Regions from separate parts of the Shewanella sp. MF05913 genome, predicted to be linked through region 3. Evidence: predicted binding sites of a transcription regulator. Region 3 holds the regulator's gene; each other region holds the start of a gene.
What was found. Region 3 encodes MetJ, which represses methionine synthesis genes. Its sites were predicted from a motif close to TAGACGTCTAGACGTCTA; they were not measured.

Region 1 (7,506 bases), on a different contig from region 3:
TGTACATGATGTACGTACCGTGTCTTTTATGCCATCAGAACAAGAGCACTACGCCTTAAAAACATTACTCAAAACCTTGCCAGATTCGGTTTTTTCAACTGATTCAAAAGGGCGTATTCGTATTGCTAATGAGTCAGCACTATTAACCCTCGGCATGGCAGAGCATGAAGTGGTCGACGAATCATTAAACCATTGGGTGCAAGGCTTTAACTTTGCCCGTTGGATGAGCGAAACCCCAGTGTTAGCCCAGGCCACTCGTGTGCAAATTAATTCTAATGAATACCTAGCTGAAATGTTGCCGATTTATTTACCAGACGATGACGACACCACTATTTTAGCCGGTGCGGTGATTTCACTTAAATCTCCAGCCCGAGTGGGTAAACAATTTAATGCACTGCAAAACCAAACCACGGGTTTTGACAATGTATTAGCCAATAGCGACAAAATGAAAGACGTATTAAAGCAAGCTAAGCGTATGGCCCAGCTTGATGCGCCGCTATTGATTACCGGTGAAACCGGAACCGGTAAAGAGTTAATGGCTCGCGCCAGTCACGACGCAAGTATGCGCCGTGAACATCCGTTTATTGCTATTAACTGTGCAGCATTGCCAGACAGTGTGGCAGAAGAAGAATTATTTGGTTTTGTCACTAACGGTACCGTAGTGAAACGCGGCTTATTTGAAGAAGCTAAAGGCGGCACAGTCTTTTTAGATGAAATAGCCGAAATGTCTAAAGCGGCCCAGGTTAAGTTGCTTCGTTTGCTGCAAGACGGCACGTTTAGACGTATCGGTGGCGACGTAGAAGTGCGCGCAGATGTGCGCATAATCTGCTCGACTCAGAAAAACCTCGCTGAACTATGCCAAACGGGTGAGTTTAGAGAAGATTTATATTACCGCATCCATGTGTTGAGTTATCACATGCCGTCTCTGCGTGAACGCAAAGTGGATGTGATACCACTGACCGAGATGTTTTTAGAGCATTACAGTCAACAATTATCGAGCCCGCTGCGTCGTATTTCAGCCAATTGCCGTGACTATTTATTTACTTATGCCTGGCCCGGTAACGTGCGTCAGCTTAAAAATGCCATTTTTAGAGCGGTATCGATGTGGGATGGCTCAACCGAACTGACAGTCGAGCAGCTTAAACTGCCGTCTTATGCCGAAGGTTTTGGCTATTTCGACGAAGAGTTTGAAGGCACACTCGACGAAGCCATGAAAGAGTATGAATCGGGTTTATTGCGCCGTTTGTATCCTGCATATCCAAGTACGCGACAGTTGGCGAAAAAGCTCGGTGTATCTCATACCGCCATTGCCAATAAACTGCGCGATTATAATATTAGTAAGAAAAAGTAATGTAACGATTTAATGCCAGCTAATTGCTTGCATTTTGCTCATTTTAATCCTGTAAACCAGTGTTAGAGTGGCTTTTTATCGCCTGTAAATAATAATGTACAAATTACGATTTATTTCAGTACCGCGTGATTTGGCGCACATGCTAGGATTTTTCGGCTTTTTATGATCAAAATGAATGCAAAATGCCATTCATTTTGATCTCAAGCGCGGATGCCACCCAGAATTTAGGAGCAATAATGAAACTTGCAAGTTATCACAACGGACGTCGCGACGGCCAATTGATGTTAGTCAGTAAAGATTTGACCAAAACGGTAGCCGTGCCTGCCATTGCTAAAACAATGCAGCAATTACTCGATGCATGGGATTTATTGTATCCACAGTTAAGCGAATTATATGAAGCATTAAATGACGGTCAAATGGATAACGCCATCGCTTTTGATGAAGCACGTTGTTTATCGCCATTACCGCGTGCCTATCAATGGGCAGACGGTAGCGCATACGTTAACCATGTAGAGCTAGTGCGTAAAGCGCGCGGCGCTGAAATGCCAGAATCATTTTGGACCGATCCATTAGTGTATCAGGGTGGTTCAGACAGCTTTATTGCACCTAAAGCCGACATTGAAATGGCCAGTGAAGAATACGGTATCGATTTTGAATCAGAAATTGCGATTGTCACCGATGATGTCGCCATGGGGGTCTCGGCTGACAATGCCGCTAAGCACATCAAACTATTAATGCTGGTTAACGACGTGTCATTACGTAACTTAATCCCAGGTGAGCTCGGTAAAGGGTTTGGTTTTTTCCAATCGAAACCATCAAGTGCGTTTTCACCGATTGCGATAACCCCAGATGAATTAGGCGACAAGTGGCAAGACAGCAAGGTGCATTTGCCACTGGTGACTCATTTAAACAGTGAGTTATTTGGCCGCCCAAATGCAGGCGTCGACATGACGTTTAACTTTAGTCAGTTAGTGTCGCATGTGGCTAAAACCCGTCCATTAGGTGCTGGTGCGATTATTGGCTCTGGCACAATTTCAAATTATGACCGCAGTGCGGGCTCAAGCTGTTTAGCTGAAAAACGCATGCTAGAAATCATTGCCGACGGCAAAGCAACAACTCCGTTCATGCAATTTGGGGACACCGTACGAATTGAAATGTTTGACGAAAATGGCGTGAGTATTTTTGGTTCTATCGACCAAAAAGTCGTTGAATATAAAGCGTAAAGGTTCTGTCGCGGTATTTATTAAGAGGCAATAACGTATTATCGTTATTGCCTTTTTTGTTATTAATGGCTAACTAAAACTAAAACTAAAACTAAAAAGAGGATAGAACATGAAGCTCTATGGTTATTGGCGCTCAAGCGCAGCGTATCGTGTGCGTATCGCGTTAAATATAAAGCAGTTAACGGCACAGCAGGTTTCAGTGCATTTGGTTAATAATGGCGGAGAGCAGCACTCACAGGCTTACCACCAACTTAACCCGCAACATCTTGTGCCCACTCTGGTTGATGATGGCATAGAAGGCGAGCTTAATTTATCGCAATCACTGGCCATTATTGAGTACCTCGAAGAAAAGTATCCAAAAGAAGCCTTATTGCCGAGCAATATTGAGCATCGCGCCATTGTGCGTAGTATGGCGCAAGCCATTGCGTGTGAAATCCACCCGTTAGACAATTTACGGGTATTACAATACTTAGTAAAAGACATGGGCGTGTCTGATGCCGATAAAATGCGTTGGTATCAACATTGGATAACAGTAGGTTTTACCGCGTTAGAAGCGCAATTAAGCCAGTATTCTGGCCGTTTTTGTTTCGGTGACACACCCAGTTTGGCAGACATTTGTTTGGTGCCACAGGTTTACAATGCAAAGCGCTTTAATGTCCCGCTTGATGACTTTCCTAATATTGTGCGCATTGACCTCGCCTGTAATCAGTTATCGGCGTTTGCCGATGCCGCGCCAGAGCAGCAACACGACGCCAGCTAGTTTTTTGCTATCAGTTTAAATCCCACTTTCAAACCATCGCTAACTCGCTAGTTAGCGATGGTTGCATGACCCAATCATGCCATATCACATTCACTCAATATGACGATTTGCTATGGCATCATGTGTTTTCAACATTTACATTCCATTCAGCCATAAGCCCATGATCTTCATCGCATAAGCTAACTTATAAATGCATCTTTAGTCTATTTTGCTAGTCGTTTTGTGATCTAAATCAAGCTCGAGACATGCAATATGCTACCTCAATAGGGGTAGTGCAATTTTATTGATCTAAATCAATATTGTTAATGAATAACTTAGGTAGGTTAGCGGCAATTGTTAAGGATGTTACAGGCTTACATCTATTTATTGCTGTCATGGAGTTTGAAAATGAATAAGAAAATTACCCTAGGTTTAGTTGCTGCATCATTACTATCTGCTGGCTTATCTTTTGGTGCTGCTGCGCATCAAGCGGGTGACATTATTGTTCGTGCGGGTAGTGCAACGGTGGCGCCTAACGAATCAAGTCCTGTTGTTGCTGGTGTCGCAGAGTTTACCGTTGATAACAACACGCAATTAGGCCTTAACTTTGGTTATATGCTGACCGACAACATTGCCGTTGAGTTATTAGCCGCTACGCCATTTAGCCATGATGTATCGCTAGGTGAATTAGGTGTTATTGCCAACACTAAACACTTACCACCTACATTAGTTGCTCAGTATTATTTTGGTGATGCACAGTCTGTACTGCGTCCATATGTTGGGGTAGGGGTTAACTTTACTAACTTTTTTGACAATGACTTTAATCAAGATGCCAAAGATTTAGGCCTAGATAATCTGTCGATGTCTAACTCTTGGGGTGTTGCGGCGCAGGTCGGGATTGATTACCAGATTGATAAAAAATGGCTCGTGAACGCCTCGGTATGGTATGCGCAAATTTCTACAGATGTGAGCTTTGATATGGGGGCAGATCATGTGGTGGTTGAAACCGATATCGACCCTTGGGTTTATATGATTAGCGTAGGTTATACTTTCTAAAGACTTATATCGTAGAGACAAAAACAGGAACCTTTTAGGTTCCTGTTTTGTTTTGTGCCATCAAGATTAACCAAGCGTAAAGTTAACCGCGTTTCTTTTTCGGTTTCCAATGGCGAGTATTATAAATATATTCGGGCAGTATACGGTTTATCCATGCCACAAGGCGCCAGCGTTTGGTGACATACACGCGGCGTTTTCCCTTTTTAAGTGCTGTTAGTATTTGCGTTGCCACTTTATCAATGGGCGACAGGAGTAATTGAGTATTTAAGTGCACCGCTTTATCAAATAAGCCTAATTGAATATCGCTAATCGTTACCGGCAACTTTAAGCGCTGTGCATGCATGCTCAACCCTTGCAGGTAATTTGCGGCAAAGGCTTTAGAGGCGTGGTAAGCCACGTTGGGGCCGCCGCGTTGCCCTGCAATGGAGTTAATTGCGGCTAATTGACCATAGCCTTGCTCACACATTAATTTAAAAACACATTGGCTGGCCGCTGCAAATCCCATTACATTAACGTTAATAGCCTGTTGGTCAATAGACCAGGGTAGCGAAGGGTCGTATTCGTTTACCCCAGTGTTCACTATCACTAAATGAGCGCCATTATGTTGCTTCCACGCTTGATTAAGCTGTTCGATTAACATTTGTGGCTGGTCAATGGCGAGCGGATAAACGCTGACCTCGCCAGGAAGGCTTTGAGCAAATTGTTCGAGTGATTCAGGGTCATGCACAAAAAGCATTAAAGACACCTGTTGAGCCGATAATTGCTTTGCAAGCGCCTGGCTGAGTTGAGAGCCTGCACCAATGATCATTGCTGTCGCGACAGACATAGTTAACCTCATGATTATCAATGACTCATAATAGGAATAACCTCGTTTGATAACAAGAGAGAAAAAAATTCAACTTAAGACGTGTAGACTTCTAGACATCCTTGTGTATGATTGATGACATCAATGAGTGCTTGTGTGACTATTGCTTATATCGCGTGTTATCAAGGTCTAGCGTTAATCTGTATCGCTAACGACATCAGCTTGGTGTGCTCAGTTAGCTTTTTTGCAGAATGTTGAAACTGTGATCGGTGAAACATATTGATTTACAGCACGTTGCCTATTTATTTATCACTACACACATGGTCTGTGTTTAATTAACCCAAAAAGGTGAGTCGTATGCCGGTTCGAATTCCAGATAATCTTCCCGCAGCAGGTATTTTAGAGTCAGAAAATATTTTCGTGATGTCTGAAACCCGCGCCGCCAATCAGGACATTCGTCCGATGCGGGTGCTGATCTTGAATTTAATGCCAAACAAAATTGAGACCGAAACTCAATTGCTGCGATTGTTGGGTAATACGCCGTTGCAGGTTGGAGTTGATTTGCTGCGTATTCACGACAAAGAATCAAAGCATACCTCAGTCGACCACATGAATACTTTTTACCGTGATTTTGAAGAGGTCCGCCATAACAATTATGACGGCTTAATCATTACCGGCGCACCGCTTGGACAAATCGATTTTAAAGATGTGGTGTACTGGGATCATATTCGCGAAATTATCGACTGGTCGCAAAATCATGTCACCTCGGTACTGTTTTTATGCTGGGCGGCTCATGCTGGCTTATATCATTTGTATGGTTTAAAGCGTCAGCTACTGCAAAATAAACGCTCTGGCGTATTTAATCACAGTCGCACCAGCGACCCACACCCGTTGTTGCGTGGTTTTGACGATGAATTTTATGCGCCGCACTCACGCTTTGCTGAGATGAATGTTGAAGAGTTACGTCAACACCCAGAGGTTGAAGTGTTGGCCGAGTCTGATGAGGCTGGTGCTTACATTGCGATCAGTCGCGACAATCGTAATTTATTTGTCATGGGTCATCCTGAATATCAAAAAGACACCCTTAACGATGAATACACTCGCGATTTAGGCCAGGGATTAAATCCAGACATTCCGCAAAACTACTATCGTAATGACGACCCCGCTCAAGACCCTATAGCGCGTTGGCATAGCCATGGCAGTTTGTTAGTCAGTAATTGGCTTAATTATTATGTGTATCAGTTAACGCCGTATGACTTAAACGACATGAGCGCAAAAACACCATGGGAAAACAAAAAACCATAATCAGCCACTCATAATCTAAAAGCCGTCATACCTTAAGGTATCGCGGCTTTTTTGTTTTTAACCACAATAACCTCTCATTATCAACCTCAGTAGACTAAAGTTTAACCTTGGCTATATTCACTAGTGCGACCAAGGTGACCAGTATTTTATGTCAATATAAACAGAAAGTTATCTAGAATCTCATCTCGTTTTCTATCAAGTGTAAATCTGCAATGACAACCCCATCTGATTAACATCACATTTTAGACCATTTTTTACTTGCTTTACGTTAGCGTCAACGTCAAAGTGGTGTGATATTGTTTTTGATATTTTTTTATGCGCATAAAAATTGGAGTGGTTATGAGTACAGAGCAAACAGGTCAAGATATCGTTATTGTTGCCGCGAAACGTACACCAATGGGTGGGTTTCAAGGTGCATTGTCTGAGGTCGCTTCTCCAGTATTAGCGGCTGCCGCGATTAAAGGCCTTTTGGCACAAACTGGCATAAGCGGCGACAGCGTAGATGAAGTGCTAATGGGCTGTGTGTTGCCAGCCGGCCTTGGTCAAGCACCCGCTCGACAGGCAACATTGGGTGCAGGCTTGCCATTAAGCGTTGGCGCAACAACAGTAAACAAAGTGTGTGGCTCAGGTATGAAAACCGTGATGTTAGCGCACGATTTAATTAAAGCTGGCAGCAGCCAAGTGGTTGTTGCGGGCGGCATGGAAAGCATGAGCCAGGCGCCATACTTACTCGACAAAGCCCGTGGTGGCATGCGTATGGGCCATGGCAAAGTCATGGACCATATGTTTTTAGATGGCCTTGAAGATGCTTATACCGGTGGTGCAATGGGCACTTTTGCCCAGAAAACTGCCGATGACTTTGGCCTAACGCGTGAGCAAATGGATGCCTTTGCACTAAGCTCACTCGAAAAAGCGAACGCCGCAATTAACTCCGGTGCTTTTAAAGATGAAGTGGTGCCTGTCACCATGAGTACCCGTCGTGGTGATGTCACCGTCGACACCGATGAGCAACCAGGTAATGCCCGCC
Region 2 (7,506 bases), on a different contig from region 3:
GATTGATTTTTTTAAAGGACTAAACGATGCCAAATAATATAGAGCTTTGCTATAGCAAAAGTAATACCTACCCAGTTAACCCAAATAACGAACAAGTCTTTGCCACATTTCAACAAGACAACCCACATATTAATGGAGCTTTTGTCGCTGCTGGTACCCCTTTTATTATGCGTAGTGGCAACACTAATGGCACTAGTTGGCGCCAAGAAAGACCTGAATTAGTCTGCACGCTTAATCAAATACAATCTTTACCACAACAAGCAAAACGAAATATCGCTTTGATGGATGATATGTTTGGAGGCGAAAATCTACAAGCACTCGCTGATTTTTATCAAGCAGAGTTAGCACCCATGCTGCGCAATGAAAGTATTGTAGCCATAGGCGCAGCATCAACTGCCTTAGATACAGATTAAGTAACTTTGCTAAAGCCGCGAATAAACTTCAAGATTCATTAGAGAAAGTAAGAATTGGCGCACAAGCAAAATATCCTAAAGCCCAAATGATGATGCTAGAACAAAACGCAAGGGAACTAGGGAAAGACTTTAATCAAAAATTCCAAGCAGAAATCAATAAATACATTGGTCGGGTCAAAAGCAAAAGAGGTACTGTTTACAGTAATGCCGATCGTGGAATCAATAAAGCAAAAAGTGGTAGGTCCATAAAACCGATTCAATTTACCTCTACAGTCGATTTTCAAAATTTACGTGCTTTTGAAATGGGAGCAAATGTTCTCGGTAAAGGATTAATTGTGCTTGATGCTGGGATCCGTGCGGGCAATGTACATGTTGATTATTTAGCCGGAGCTAATTGGCAAAAACGTGCAGCAGTTGAAACAGCCGGTTTTGGTTTGAGTACTGCGGCAGGCTTAGCTACAGGTGCTGCAATAGTTGAAGCAGGATTAGGTATTGCCCTATTAGCAACCCCTGTTGGCTGGGTAATTATTATTGGTACAGCTGTAACTGTTGGGTATGTTGCAGCTAAAGGTGGTGATTCTATCGGGCAATGGGTAGCCAATGAAGCCTATAATATTGGTGACTGGTTAAATAGCCTATAGCGAGGGATTTATGGAAGAGTTATCCACTGAAAGCTTGATGGCAGTAGTGTTTTTTATTGTATTGCTTATTTGGGGTACTGCCATATTTTTATTTGGCCGCATTACTATTAAACATCTTGAGCAAGAAATGTTGAAAGAAGGGATAGAGCCCCCAGCTTGGGATAAAGGTATAGGTGCACGAATGGTTGCTTACGCTGGGGTTATAGCTTGGCCTAACCTCAAACGTCATGCTTCTCTTATTAATGTAGAGGCAACTAAACGGTTTACCCGGGAAAAAGATAAAAAATTTGCGTGGTTCTACATTATTTCTTCGGTGAGTATTTTTACTCTTGGATTATTTATTTACTATTTATATATCCATAAGAGTTAATAGTGTTACTGGGTGATTGATTTTACATCGATGAGTAATCTTAAGCAAAAGCTAACAAAAAAATCTATCCTCTGCCGTTGCTCAAATAGGGTGTTTTTGTTTCATTGTTGAAATAAGGACATCTCCCTTATTTCAACAATATGTCGTAAACTCAAAAATCTCAGTGATCTTGATTGATCACGCAATAAGAGAAGTACTATTTATCTCAATCCAATTAATAAACCAAGTGACAGGTTGGTAAATTATTTTTTTCTAAATAATTCTGATGGTATTCCTCAGCGATGTGGAATGTTTGTATCGGTACAATTTCAGTCACAATATGACGCTGTCCCCATTTACCACTGCGTGCTAATGCCAACTTTGAGCTTTCAGCTTGGGCTTTTTGCTCTTTATCGTGGAAAAAAATCGTGCTGCGATATTGCGTACCAATGTCGCCGCCTTGCATGTTGAGCATGGTTGGGTTGTGGTTTTTCCAAAACGTGTCCAATAAGTCGTTGTAACTGATGACTTCCGGATCAAACTCAACTTGAACCACTTCAGCATGACCAGTAGAACCTGTTTTAACTTCTTTATAGGTGTTAGCACTGTCTTTGCCACCCATGTAGCCACAAGTTGCATTGCTTACACCGTCGATTTCACGGAAGAAATACTCAACACCCCAAAAACAACCTGCACCAAATGTTGCTAACGCCATGACATACCCTTAAAACAAATTATAGAAGTCTAGATGGCTGTAATTGTGTTGAATATTTTATGTTTTTGCAAGCAAACTTTGATTAATAAATAAATCTAACATATGCCATCATTAAACTCGCGTTCTCCTATGATAGAATCCGCGCCAATAGGCACAAAAGTTAATCCATTAAGTAACATGTCATTAACGATGCCATATAATAATGATACAAGGAGTTGATCGTGTTATCTGACCTAACCAACAACAACGATTTTTTAGCTTACACCTTAGCCAACCCCACTCACATACCTGCAGCATATGACTTTATGCTAGGTCAGCACACTCGTGTTGATGTATTAGATACTGGAGTGATTGTATTTACTCCAGCTCATGCCAGCAAAGATATTGTGTTGTCTTGCGCTGTGCATGGTAATGAAACCGCGCCGATTGAAATCTGTAATCAACTCATTAAAGATTTACTGACCCAGCGTATTATCGCAAAACAACGAGTGATGTTTTTAATCGGTAATCCTGCTGCTATTCTCAATAAAACCCGTTTTATTGACGAGAACATGAACCGCTTATTCAGCGGCGCGCATTCAAAAGGTGAGGGCTTAAGCCATCCTGAGCGTCATCGTGCCAAAGCGTTAGAGCAATATGTGGCAGACTTTTTCAATGCTAATAGTGACAATCAACGCATACATTACGACTTACATACTGCAATCCGTGCTTCAAAGCATGAGAAGTTTGCTATTTACCCATACCGTCCAGGCCGTGCTTTCAGCGGTGAACAAATTATGTTTTTGGCGGCATGTGGCGTTGATACGATGTTGTTCCACCATGAGCCCACAACCACGTTCAGCTATTATTCGTCAGAGCAATTTCAAGCAGATGCTTTTACTGTTGAATTAGGTAAAGTCATGCCATTTGGCCAAAACGATATGAGTCGCTTTGCTCAAACTCATACTATGCTTGAAAAGTTGATTACTGAAACTCAGTTAGCCCCAGTTGAGTTTGACGCTAGCAAGGTCAATTTGTACAAAGTATCTCGCTCGATTAATAAACATTTCGATGACTTTGTGTTTAGCTTTGCCGGTGATGCCAAAAACTTCAGTGCCTTCAATCAGGGTGAAGTGTTGGCCACCGAAGGCGGTATTGAAGTTAAAGTAGAGCATCCGCAAGAAGCCATCGTGTTTCCTAATGCGAATGTCCCTATTGGTCAACGAACGGTGCTTTGCTTAGTGCCAGCGTTAAATGAAACGATTGTATAGATTAGGTATAGTCGTAAAGCAATATATACATGTTAATCGTGAGTAAAATGCGTTTACAGCGAGAGTAGGTATTGATAGGTAGTTTACGTTAACGTAATGTCTACTCGCATAGTATAAATAGAGCCATGTTTATATTGAACATGGCTCAACAATAACAAGAGCATAATATGAGCAACGCACCACTGACCAATGAAACAGTGCACCGTGTCAGCTTCTTAGACAAAGCGTCATTGCACATCCCCATTTTGCGTATTTTGCAAGCCGACGGCACCACGTATGAAAGCGCGGTATTGCCTGTTATCGACAAGACTTTAGCCGAAAAAATCTTTGATACTTGTGTTTTTACACGCGTATTAGACGAGCGTATGTTGGGTGCGCAGCGTCAAGGACGTATTAGTTTTTATATGACCTGTACCGGTGAAGAAGCCTCTATTGTCGGCAGCACAGCAGCACTTGATAAAGACGACGTCATTTTGGCTCAATACCGTGAGCATGCCTCATTGCGTTATCGCGGTTTTAGTACTGAACAATTTATGAACCAAATGTTCAGTAACGAAAAAGATTTAGGTAAAGGGCGTCAAATGCCGATCCATTACGGCAGCCGTGAGCTCAATTACCAAACCATTTCGTCACCGCTTGCAACGCAAATCCCGCAGGCTACAGGTGTGGCTTATGGTATGAAATTACAAGGCAAGCGCAATGTCGCCATTTGTTATTTTGGTGAAGGCGCTGCTTCAGAAGGTGATTTCCACGCAGGCTTAAACATGGCTGCAGTATTGAAAGCACCGGTTATTTTCTTTTGTCGTAACAATGGTTATGCCATTTCGACCCCTACCGAAGAGCAATTTGCCGGTAACGGTATTGCCAGTCGTGGTGTCGGTTACGGTATGCACACTATTCGTGTGGACGGTAATGATATGCTTGCGGTACTAGCTGCCACGCAACAAGCTCGTGCCCACGCACTAGAACATAATGCACCCGTACTTATTGAGGCGATGACCTACCGTTTAGGCGCGCATTCTTCATCAGATGATCCATCAGGTTATCGTTCAAAAGAAGAAGAAGCCAAATGGCAACAACATGATCCGGTTAAGCGTTTCAAACTGTGGATGATTAACAAAGGCTGGACGACTGAAGCTGACGAAGCCACATTATTTGAACGTTATCGTGAAGAAGTATTAGCCGCTGTGAAAGTCGCTGAGAAACTGCCTGTTCCGAGACTAGACGAAATCATCGAAGATGTGCTTGATAAACCAACACCTGCATTAAAGAAGCAGCTTAAAGAGTTGAAAGAGCACATTGCTAAGTATCCAAAAGCCTATCCAAAAAGCGCAGGGAGACTCTAAACGTGGCTCAAATGAATATGTTACACGCCATCAATGAGGCGTTATCAATTGCCATGACTGCCGACGAGCGCATGGTGATTTTTGGTGAAGATGTTGGCCACTTTGGTGGTGTTTTCCGTGCAACCTCTGGTTTGCAAGAACAGTTTGGTCGCGACCGTTGTTTTAATACTCCGCTCACAGAGCAGGGTATTGCGGGTTTTGCTAACGGCTTAGCGTCATATGGTATGACTGCGGTTGCTGAAATTCAGTTCGCTGATTATATTTTCCCGGCATTCGATCAAATCGTTAATGAATCAGCAAAATTTAGATACCGCAGTGGTAATCAATTTGATGTCGGCGGCTTAACGTTTCGCACGCCTTATGGTGGCGGCATAGCAGGTGGTCATTATCACTCACAATCACCGGAAGCTTATTTTACCCAAACGCCTGGCTTAAAAGTGGTTATCCCGCGTAATCCTGAGCAAGCCAAAGGTTTGCTATTGGCTGCAATTCGCGATCCAAACCCAGTGATTTTCTTTGAGCCTAAACGCTTATATCGCGCCTCTGTAGGTGAAGTACCTGCCGGTGACTACGTCATCGAGTTAGGCAAAGCACAAGTGGTTAAGCAGGGCAGCGATATTACTGTACTGGCTTGGGGCGCGCAGATGGAAATCGTCGAAAAAGCCTGTGAACGTGCCGAAAAAGAAGGTATTTCATGCGAAATTATCGACTTACGCACCTTAGCACCTTGGGATGTTGACACTGTTGCCAAATCCGTGACAAAAACGGGCCGGTTATTGATTAACCACGAAGCGCCATTAACGGGTGGATTTGCGGGTGAAATAGCCGCAACCATTCAACAAGAATGTTTCTTATCGCTTGAATCACCAATCAGCCGAGTGTGTGGCTTAGATACTCCGTATCCGTTAATTCACGAAAAAGAATACATGCCTGACGAATTGAAGACCTTCGAAGCCATCAAGGCTACAGTAGCGTTTTAGGAGTAAGATATGATTAAAGATTTTATTTTACCCGACATCGGCGAAGGTGTAGTGGAATGCGAATTAGTGGATTGGTTAGTCAGCGAAGGTGACATCGTCACAGAAGACCAACCAATTGCCGATGTGATGACCGATAAAGCGCTAGTGCAAATTCCAGCGCCCCATGCTGGAAAAATTACTAAGCTTTACTACGCCAAAGGCGATATTGCGATTGTACATCAACCGCTCTATGCCGTTGAAATGGACAGTGACGATGCAGAACACGCTCAGGCACCAACGGCAGAAGTGATGCCAGTCGTTGAAGCCGGATCAGCCGTTGCTGCTGTTAGCCATTCAAACGTAGAAGACTTTTTATTACCCGACATTGGTGAAGGCATTGTTGAGTGTGAACTGGTTGATTGGCTTGTTGAAGAAGGCGATATCGTGGTCGAAGACCAACCGATTGCCGATGTCATGACCGATAAAGCGTTAGTGCAAATACCCGCGATGAAAGCCGGTAAAATTGTTAAATTGCATTACCGTAAAGGCCAGTTAGCCAAAGTGCATTCGCCTTTATTCGCTATCGAAGTGGAAGCTGAAGAAGCGCCCATGACCTCAGCGCCACAACAGGTGGCTCAACAGGCTACAAGTCAAAGTGCTGCCGTTACTGGCGAACCCGTTGCGCAAGGTAAAGCACTAGCCAGTCCTGCGGTGCGCCGTATGGCTCGTTCACTTGATATTAATATTGCACTTGTTGCCGGCAGTGGTAAAAACGGCCGCGTTTATAAAGAAGATATTGAACGCCATCAACAAGGTGGTGTTAAGTCTGCTGCGGCCTCGTCTTCAGCCACTTCTGTTTCTCATGCATCAACTCATGTTAGTACCACAGATGTCGCGAGCATGAGTCAACCTGGCGCGGATCGCGTTGAACCTATCAAAGGCGTTAAAGCGGTGATGGCGAAGATGATGGTTGAGTCAGTATCGACTATCCCACACTTTACCTACTGTGAAGAGTTTGACCTTACTGAACTGGTTGCCTTGCGCGAAAGCATGAAGCAACGTTACTCAACTGATGAAGTCAAACTCACCATGATGCCATTCTTTATGAAGGCCATGTCTCTTGCCATGATTGAGTTTCCGATACTCAACAGCCAAATCAATGCAGATTGCACTGAGCTGACCTACAAATCACGTCATAACATTGGTATGGCCGTTGATTCAAAAGTGGGCTTATTAGTCCCCAATATTAAAGATGTGCAAAGCAAATCGATTTTAGATATTGCTGCCGACATTACTCGCTTAACCACCGCCGCGCGCAGTGGTCGAGTATCGCCTGCAGATTTAAAAGACGGTACGATTTCAATCTCTAATATTGGTGCATTAGGTGGTACGGTAGCGACGCCAATTATTAACAAACCTGAAGTGGCCATTGTTGCCTTAGGTAAGTTACAGGTATTGCCACGCTTTAATGCTAAAGGTGAAGTTGAAGCGCGTAAGATTATGCAAGTGAGCTGGTCTGGCGACCACCGTGTCATTGACGGTGGCACTATTGCTCGTTTCTGTAATCTGTGGAAACATTACCTAGAGCAGCCGCAAGAAATGCTCTTAGCCATGCGTTAAAGCTGCAATCGCTATGCAATAGTCTAAAAAAGACTAACTTAACCAAAAGGACGCTAAAGCGTCCTTTTGTTTTTATGCTCTTTTTCGTATAATACTCGAATATTGTCATTAGATTGGAACCTGTATGAGTCTGTCGGCACCTAAAATTGAAACGATTGAATATCCGTTTCCGCCAAAACCTGCCGTGTTGTCTGACGTTGAGAAAGCACAATA
Region 3 (7,506 bases):
AGAAAATATTAAGAATAATAAAACCTATGGAGTGGTGAAAGAGCCATGCCGGTATAATTATTGCTGACTCAGCCTTTCAATTTCGAGCTCGATGAGTAATGCAGTATGGGCATCATTTGCCGCATATTTTTTCTGATGGTTATGCAGAGGGAATATTGACCAATTGGATTGTTGTGCACTCTTAGATAGTCGTTGATTAAAAAACATCGCAACCGCAACCCTAGCGCCTACACGTTGTTTAACGCGTGCAAAACGCATCACTTTTGAAGAAAGCTCTTCTGTATTGGTTAACGTAATGCCAAATTTTCTCAAGAGTATTTTTCTGTCTTCCTTTAGCCCAAACCCCACCTTTTTTATCGTAGGATCCGACAGTATTTTAGCAATGTCAGTGAAGTGTTCATAAAACTGAGTAGGAAATAAAAATACTTTGGACTGTGTGGCTATTTGAATTAAATGAGGTCCATCGCTTACCTCACCTTTTATAAAACAAGGTTTACTCTCGGTATCAAAGCCTAAGCAAGAGTGTGTTTTTAACTCTGCTATTGCACTAATAGCGTCAGCGGTGTTTGTGACAACGATGATATTATCAAGACCAATACCCTCATAAAGTGGTAAATCTCGAATTTGCTCCTTTGTTGGCCTTTGCATTTAATATCCTTTTAATCGTAAGCAGCACTATCTAATAGAGGACGAAAAACTAATAGAGGACGAAAAAAAAGACCATCACATGGTCTTTTTAATCAATATTACTCTTGCAGTAAGTCTTTACAAATATGCACTAAATCCGACTGCACTGCGGCTGCGGTAACCTCTCGTCCAGCACCTGGGCCGCGGATAATCAATGGGTTACCTTGATAAAACGCACTGCGAATAACAAACACATTATCGCCAGGGGTTAAGTTGGCATAAGGATGATTATTGTCTACCCACTGCAAACCGACCTCGGCCTGCAGTTTACCCTCGACTTTGTCTAACGATGCCACGTAACGCAGCACTTTGTTTTGCTCAGCGGCTGCAACATATTGTTGTAACAAGTCATCATCTAACTCGCTAATACGCGGTAAAAAATCGTCTAACGACAACTCAGCTAATGCCTTAGGCACTAACGAATTAAGCGTAATATCATCGAGCTCAACGGCTAAACCAATCTCACGGGCTAAAATCAGCAATTTACGCTGCATATCACGGCCAGACAAATCATCACGCGGATCGGGCTCGGTAATCCCTAAACCGCGCGCTTCTAGGACTAATTCCGAAAACGGTTTGCTGCCATCGTAGTTTTCAAATAACCAACATAAGGTACCCGAAAAAATTCCGCCGACAGCTTCAATGGTATCGCCACTATTACGCAAATCGTTTAACGCGTGTTGTATCGGTAAACCCGCTCCGCAACTGGCGTTATAACGCCAAAATAACCGACGATTACTGAGCTGTTGCTTTAATTCACGATAAAAAGGTAATGGCCCAGAACCCGCCAGTTTATTTGCGCTCACCACATGAATGCCACGTGCAAATAGCTCAGGATACTGCAAGGTTAATGTGGCACTGGCACTGATGTCTAACGCGACAATTTCATCACAAGACAATTGCGCTAATTGCTCAAACAATGAGTCGTAATCCCAATCTGTAGCATGGGCTTGGTAATCTTGCTGCCAATGATTAAGGCGTATACCGTCATTTGAAATTAATGCCTTTTGCGACCCAACCACACCGATAAGCTCTACCGACGCTTCAAGTTCGCGATCTAATGTTTGGCTGGCACGCTTAAATAAATCGACCCATGCTTCGCCAATATTACCGACACCTAGCAGCAACACGCCGATGCGCATTCTGGGGCCGGCGCAGCGACGATGCACCTTTTGGGTTAATAAACTCACCTGCGCTTGTGGCACTAAGGTCACTAAGCTTAACGAGTCTTGATAAACAGGTTTGGCATCGCGGCTTAATAAACGGGCAAAGCTGCGTCTAAAATGATGTGCATCTGCACTGACTAACGCCACCAATCCTAGGTCAGTTTGTATGGCTAATTCATCAATCGCCCATTGCTCGCCATGTTTTACCAACAGTGCTTGAACCTGTTTTTGGCTTTCTAGGGTAAATGCCAGCTCAAATTTATGTTGGGCGAGCTCCCAATATGCTAATGGCGTCAGGCCTGCTTGATCTAAAATAGCCAGCAGTGGTGCAATCTCGGTGTTGAGTTTAAAGCTAAATAACACCACTTCATTGAGGTTAGTCACCACAGGTGCGCTAGCCGATGAACTCAGTGGAGCAATTAAGGTAAAGTCGGTGTGAGATGCGTAGCTTGAACGTACAGCTAAACTCACATCGGTGTTAAATAATGGCTGCAAAGTACGTGAGTGCAAAACAGGCGAGCCTAAACGCGCAAGGCGATCAGCTTCTGCTAAAGACATGCTTTTAAGCAATTTGGCATCATTAATTTTGTTAGGGTCAGCGTTAAACACCCCTTCAACATCAGTCCAAATGGTGACACGTTCAATGTCAGCCAGGCTAGCTATTAGCGTGGCGCTAAAGTCAGAACCATTACGGCCCAGCAATAAGGTATCACCATGGCGGTTAGCACAAATAAAACCGGTAATCACTAAACGCTCTTGCGGATGCAAAGCCAACAAAGCTTGCACCTTGTCGCGCGACTCTTGCACTAAAATATTAGGCACTGATCCTTCGTCGGCAACCAAAATAGAACAGGCATCAACATGCGTTGCAGCCACGCCAGTTTCGCGCAGTAATGCTGCCATTAAGCGTGCAGACCAGCGTTCACCAAAACTCACAACCTGGTTTAACTGATAATCGTTGTGCTGCTCTAAAGACAACAAGCTAACTAATTGCGCTCTGTCGGTAGACAAGCGCTCACGCAAATCACGCGCCTGCTCGTTTGACAATAGTTGCTCAATTAAGGTTTGCTGATAACTAATGAGCACTTGCAGCTCTTCTTGCCAAAGTTGACCGCTGTCGCGCAAACTGAGTAATTTATATAAGAAGTTAGTGGTTTTACCGGCAGCAGACACCACCACAAGATCATCACTGTTACCATGAGTCAGTAAAATATGGGCAACACGACGATAGCAATCAGCATCCGCTAAACTAGAACCACCAAACTTATGTAAATGACCTCGCGCCATTACGCACTCCTTAAACAACTACGACTTTTTTTATTGCGACTGCTATTTTACTTTATTTAACGAAAACTACAGCTAACATAAACGTAAATTAAGCTAATTTTACCCAAGTTCAGGCTATTTAATTGCTGCAACTGCGGCTAAACCGGCTTTAATATCAGCAACCAAATCTTCAGCATCTTCAATGCCGACAGATAGTCTCAATAAAGTGTCTTTAATACCAGCCTCTTGGCGTGCTTCTGCATCCATTGCTCTGTGGGTCATCGTGGCCGGAACGGCGACTAAACTTTCCACTCCGCCTAAACTTTCAGCAACACTGAACAATGTCAGCGCATTTAAAAATGCCACCACTTCTGCCTCGCCACCTTGCAATTCAAAACTTAACATAGCACCAAAGCCTTGTTGTTGTTTTGCCGCAATTTCGTGACCTGGATGGTCTTTTAAACCGGGATAGTACACTTTAGCAACCACGTCGCTGGCATTAAGCAGTTCCACAATCTTTTGTGCATTACGTTGATGCTCTCGAATTCGCACTGCTAGTGTGCGTAAACCGCGTAAGGTTAAGTAACTGTCAAACGCAGAGCCGGTTAACCCAAGGGTGTTTGACCACCAATGTAGTAGCTCACCTAATTCAGGATCTTTAGCCACCACAGCGCCGCCAACCACATCACTATGGCCGTTAATGTATTTAGTGGTTGAGTGAATAACGATATCAGCACCTAACAATAAAGGTTGCTGTAAAATGGGTGATAAAAAGGTGTTATCTACCGTAACTAATGCACCAACGTCGCGACAAGCATGGCTAATCGATTCAATATCAACCACGCGTAGTAATGGGTTTGACGGGGTTTCTAACCACACCATTTTAGGTTTTTGCGCTATGGCTTGGCTCAATGCTTGAGCATCGGTTTGGTCGACAACCACTAATTTAAATTGGCCTTTTTTAGCCAAATTGGTAAACAAGCGATAACTGCCACCATAACAGTCGTGCGGAACCACTAATAAATCATCAGGGCCGAGTAAGCTGGTCACCAATGTAATGGCCGCCATACCTGTGCATGTCACCACTCCGGTTGCACCTTGCTCAAGTTTTGCCAGCGCGTCACCTAATATGCAACGAGTAGGATTGCCTGATCGGCTGTAGTCAAATTCGCGCGGATTTTTATGGCCGTCGAACGAATAATTGGTCGATAAATAAATCGGTGGTACTACGGCTCCATGTTGTGTGTCTGATTCTATACCCTGGCGAACGGCCAATGTGGCGCTTTGATACTTAGTCATAAAGACTCCTAAAAATTCACAAACACACAAAATAGATGTCTAGACGTCCAAATTTACCTAAGAGGTTAGCGTACGTCAACCTAAATTAGACGTTTAGACGTCTAAACATAAAGAAATCTATTTGCAATCGTCACTAAATAGTAGCAATAATTTGACTAGAGATTGTAAGGGGTTAAAATCTGCCCCGTATTTATCGTTAAGGGTAAGTTAATGACTGAGTGGAATGGCGAATATATCAGCCCATATGCCGAACACGGCAAAAAGAATGAACAAGTAAAAAAGATTACAGTTTCTATCCCTTTAAAAGTATTAAAAGTACTGACAGATGAGCGTACCCGTCGCCAGATAAATAATCTGCGTCATGCGACCAACAGTGAACTGTTATGCGAGGCATTTTTGCATGCATACACAGGCCAACCATTACCTCATGACGGTGATTTATCCAAAGATGAACCGGATAGCATTCCAAGTGAAGCGAAAAAGTTAATGGATGAGATGGGTATTGAGTGGGAAGAAATGGAATAACCCACAGACTTAATCAACAGACTTTGAAGCGACCCTAATAAGAAGTCGTGATATTTTTATAGAGAACTTATGATGTCATTTATCGATCCATCTACATTGATACTGGCATCAGTTATCGTTTTTTTTGGCGCGCTAACCCAAAGCTTAATTGGCTTTGGGTTAGCCGTTGTCGCAAGCCCTCTGCTGTATATTGTTAATCCCCAACTTGTCCCTGTCCCCATAATTGTTATGGGATTTGCCATTTCGGCAATGACCTTATACAGAGAACGCGGTCACCTGCAATTTAATGGCTTGCAATACGCCTTACTCGGCCGGATCCCCGGTGGATTTGTGGGTGCAGGATTATTACTGTTTGCCCCACAAGCCATACTCGGCTTAATTATTGCGGCTATCGTATACATTGCCGTGATTCTGAGTGTTTACAAGATTACCGCCCCCATCAACCGTATAAGCTTATTTATTGCTGGAGTATTCTCCGGTATTTTTGGCAACATCGCCGCGATTGGTGGCCCACCGATGGCGATTTTACTCGCCGGACAAGATGCTAGCCAATTTAGAGCGGCATTGTCAGCCTTTTTTGTATTCAGCTCACTGATTGCGTTAGCCATTTTAGCCGTGGTCGGTTTAGTAGAAATAAAGCATTTGTGGTTGTCACTGATGCTGCTACCGTCAGTCATTGGCGGCTATCTTGTCTCGGGTTTGTTAATCAACCACGTCGATAAAAACAAAACCCGTCTTGCCACTCTCGTGCTCTGCAGCATCAGCGCCACGGTTTTAGTGGTTAAATCAGTGATGGCATTAGCCAACTAACCCTAAAAGCGATCTCTTTTTACATCTCAAAATATACCCTAACCCGCCTATCAAGCATCCAGCCAAATTAGCAATAGATCTGCGTCACACAAGTTCATTAGATTTTTTTCAATTAACTTTTTTTCAATTAGATTTTTCTCATGAATATGATCTACTTCAAATTAACAATACCTCTTTTTAGGTAACATTATTTACAGCAAAGCAATACAGCAATATTGCTAAGGCACAACCTATAAAAGCCCATAGAGGATAAACATGATGAACACTTATATTAAAGTTGGTATCGCAGTCGCTATTGCATTATCTCTCGGTAGCCAGGTCATGGCAGCCGATGGCGGCAACCCTAAAAAAGGTAAACACCTGTACAAAAAAGAATGTAAAGCCTGTCACAGTGCCAATAGCGAAGGTCAAGAGCTCACCCCGATGAGCAAAACCATGAGCCAATGGGATCGCTTCTTCTCGCGCGACAAACACAAAGCAAAACCTGCCGTTTTTGAGGCATTGTCTGAACAAGAACTAAAAGATATTCAACAGTTTTTGTATGACCATGCTGCCGACTCAGACCAGCCAGCAACCTGCGGCTAAGTCAGCCCAGCTGATCAACGTTTCTGAGTAAACGCCAACATCAGCCAGTAACCGAATCGAATTAAAAAATAATGAGGCTTAGCCTCAGGGAATCTGACAACCAAAATTTGCTTAATTGATTCAATATTAGGCAAATACGGGGAGAAACATCATGAGAACACTTATCTCAATACTGGTTGCTAACGCGCTCTTTATGAGTGGTGCAGCCGTAGCAACTGACACCGATGTACAAAAAATTGCCGAACTAGAAAAGCAGTTGGCCGAAATATCTGAAGATTTAGATTACTTAAACTCACGCGTTGACAAAACTGAACGTCATAGCGCATTAGACAGAATCGAAATTACCGGTGACTTTAGAACGAAAGTGCATTCATTACACTATCAAAATGTCACCTGGAACCCCGCCATGAACGTCAACTTTTCTGACTTTGCCGCTAAAGCAATGGCCGGTGAATTTGGCGACCCAAGCAGTGCCAGCTCACCTTTAGGGCAAATGATGATGGCCAATCCTGATTTAGCCGCAGCATTCCAAAGCGGTATGCTGCAAGGCGTAATGCCGATGGTATTGGGGCAAAAGACCCAACAAGATATCGATAATGATATTTTTTACACCACCCGCCTTCGCCTAAACCTTAATGCAAAAGTGTGGGATAACGTCAGTTTTGCTGGACGTCTTACTATGTACAAAAGTTGGGGCGACTCAACAGGCGTTAAAGTATTTGATTCATGGAATTCCTTCACCATGGACGGCACTAGCAGCGGTAGTACCAGTGGCGATGAATTAAAAGTTGAGCGCGCCTACTTTAACTGGAAAGACATTAATGGCAGCGGCGCATACCTGTCTATTGGTCGTCGTCCTTCAACTTACGGGCCTCCAAGTCACTATCGTGAAAATGAGCTTCGCGGCGGTACACCCTCTGGCCACCTCGTTAACTTTAACTTCGACGGTGCAACGTTAGGGTATGACTTAACCGATATTACCGGCATTGAAGGCCAAACGGTCCGTTTCTGCTACGGCCAGGGCTTTGAATCACAATACGGTAACGGTGAATTATTTGGCGATATCATCACCAAAGATACCCATCTAGGTGGATTTAATATCGACGTCATCAATGACGGCAACCACTTTTTACAGTTCACCTTATTCGGCGCTAAAGATGTAAACGAC

Region 1: metA (homoserine O-succinyltransferase MetA) is a predicted target of MetJ. The motif match lies at 5,280-5,297, and genes of this name have one in related genera.
Region 2: msrA (peptide-methionine (S)-S-oxide reductase MsrA) is a predicted target of MetJ. The motif match lies at 2,141-2,158, and genes of this name have one in related genera.

Annotation. Positions count from the first base shown of each region.
Region 1 covers NZ_JCAYNT010000019.1:43,833-51,338, reverse strand. The annotation lists gene tyrR (transcriptional regulator TyrR) at 1-1,351, shown strand, start outside; gene AC19MV_RS18335 (fumarylacetoacetate hydrolase family protein) at 1,588-2,574, shown strand; gene maiA (maleylacetoacetate isomerase) at 2,684-3,334, shown strand; gene ompW (outer membrane protein OmpW) at 3,722-4,369, shown strand; gene AC19MV_RS18320 (SDR family NAD(P)-dependent oxidoreductase) at 4,452-5,195, opposite strand; gene metA (homoserine O-succinyltransferase MetA) at 5,532-6,479, shown strand; gene AC19MV_RS18310 (thiolase family protein) at 6,819-7,506, shown strand, end outside.
Region 2 covers NZ_JCAYNT010000001.1:720,734-728,239, forward strand. The annotation lists gene AC19MV_RS03175 (hypothetical protein) at 27-413, shown strand; gene AC19MV_RS03180 (hypothetical protein) at 500-1,054, shown strand; gene AC19MV_RS03185 (hypothetical protein) at 1,065-1,424, shown strand; gene msrA (peptide-methionine (S)-S-oxide reductase MsrA) at 1,639-2,118, opposite strand; gene astE (succinylglutamate desuccinylase) at 2,340-3,368, shown strand; gene AC19MV_RS03200 (thiamine pyrophosphate-dependent dehydrogenase E1 component subunit alpha) at 3,536-4,714, shown strand; gene AC19MV_RS03205 (alpha-ketoacid dehydrogenase subunit beta) at 4,717-5,694, shown strand; gene AC19MV_RS03210 (dihydrolipoyllysine-residue acetyltransferase) at 5,704-7,293, shown strand; gene nadA (quinolinate synthase NadA) at 7,418-7,506, shown strand, end outside.
Region 3 covers NZ_JCAYNT010000005.1:74,943-82,448, forward strand. The annotation lists gene AC19MV_RS08755 (3'-5' exonuclease) at 58-648, opposite strand; gene AC19MV_RS08760 (bifunctional aspartate kinase/homoserine dehydrogenase II) at 747-3,140, opposite strand; gene metB (cystathionine gamma-synthase) at 3,255-4,418, opposite strand; gene metJ (met regulon transcriptional regulator MetJ) at 4,629-4,943, shown strand; gene AC19MV_RS08775 (sulfite exporter TauE/SafE family protein) at 5,013-5,753, shown strand; gene AC19MV_RS08780 (c-type cytochrome) at 6,009-6,338, shown strand; gene AC19MV_RS08785 (DUF3373 domain-containing protein) at 6,490-7,506, shown strand, end outside.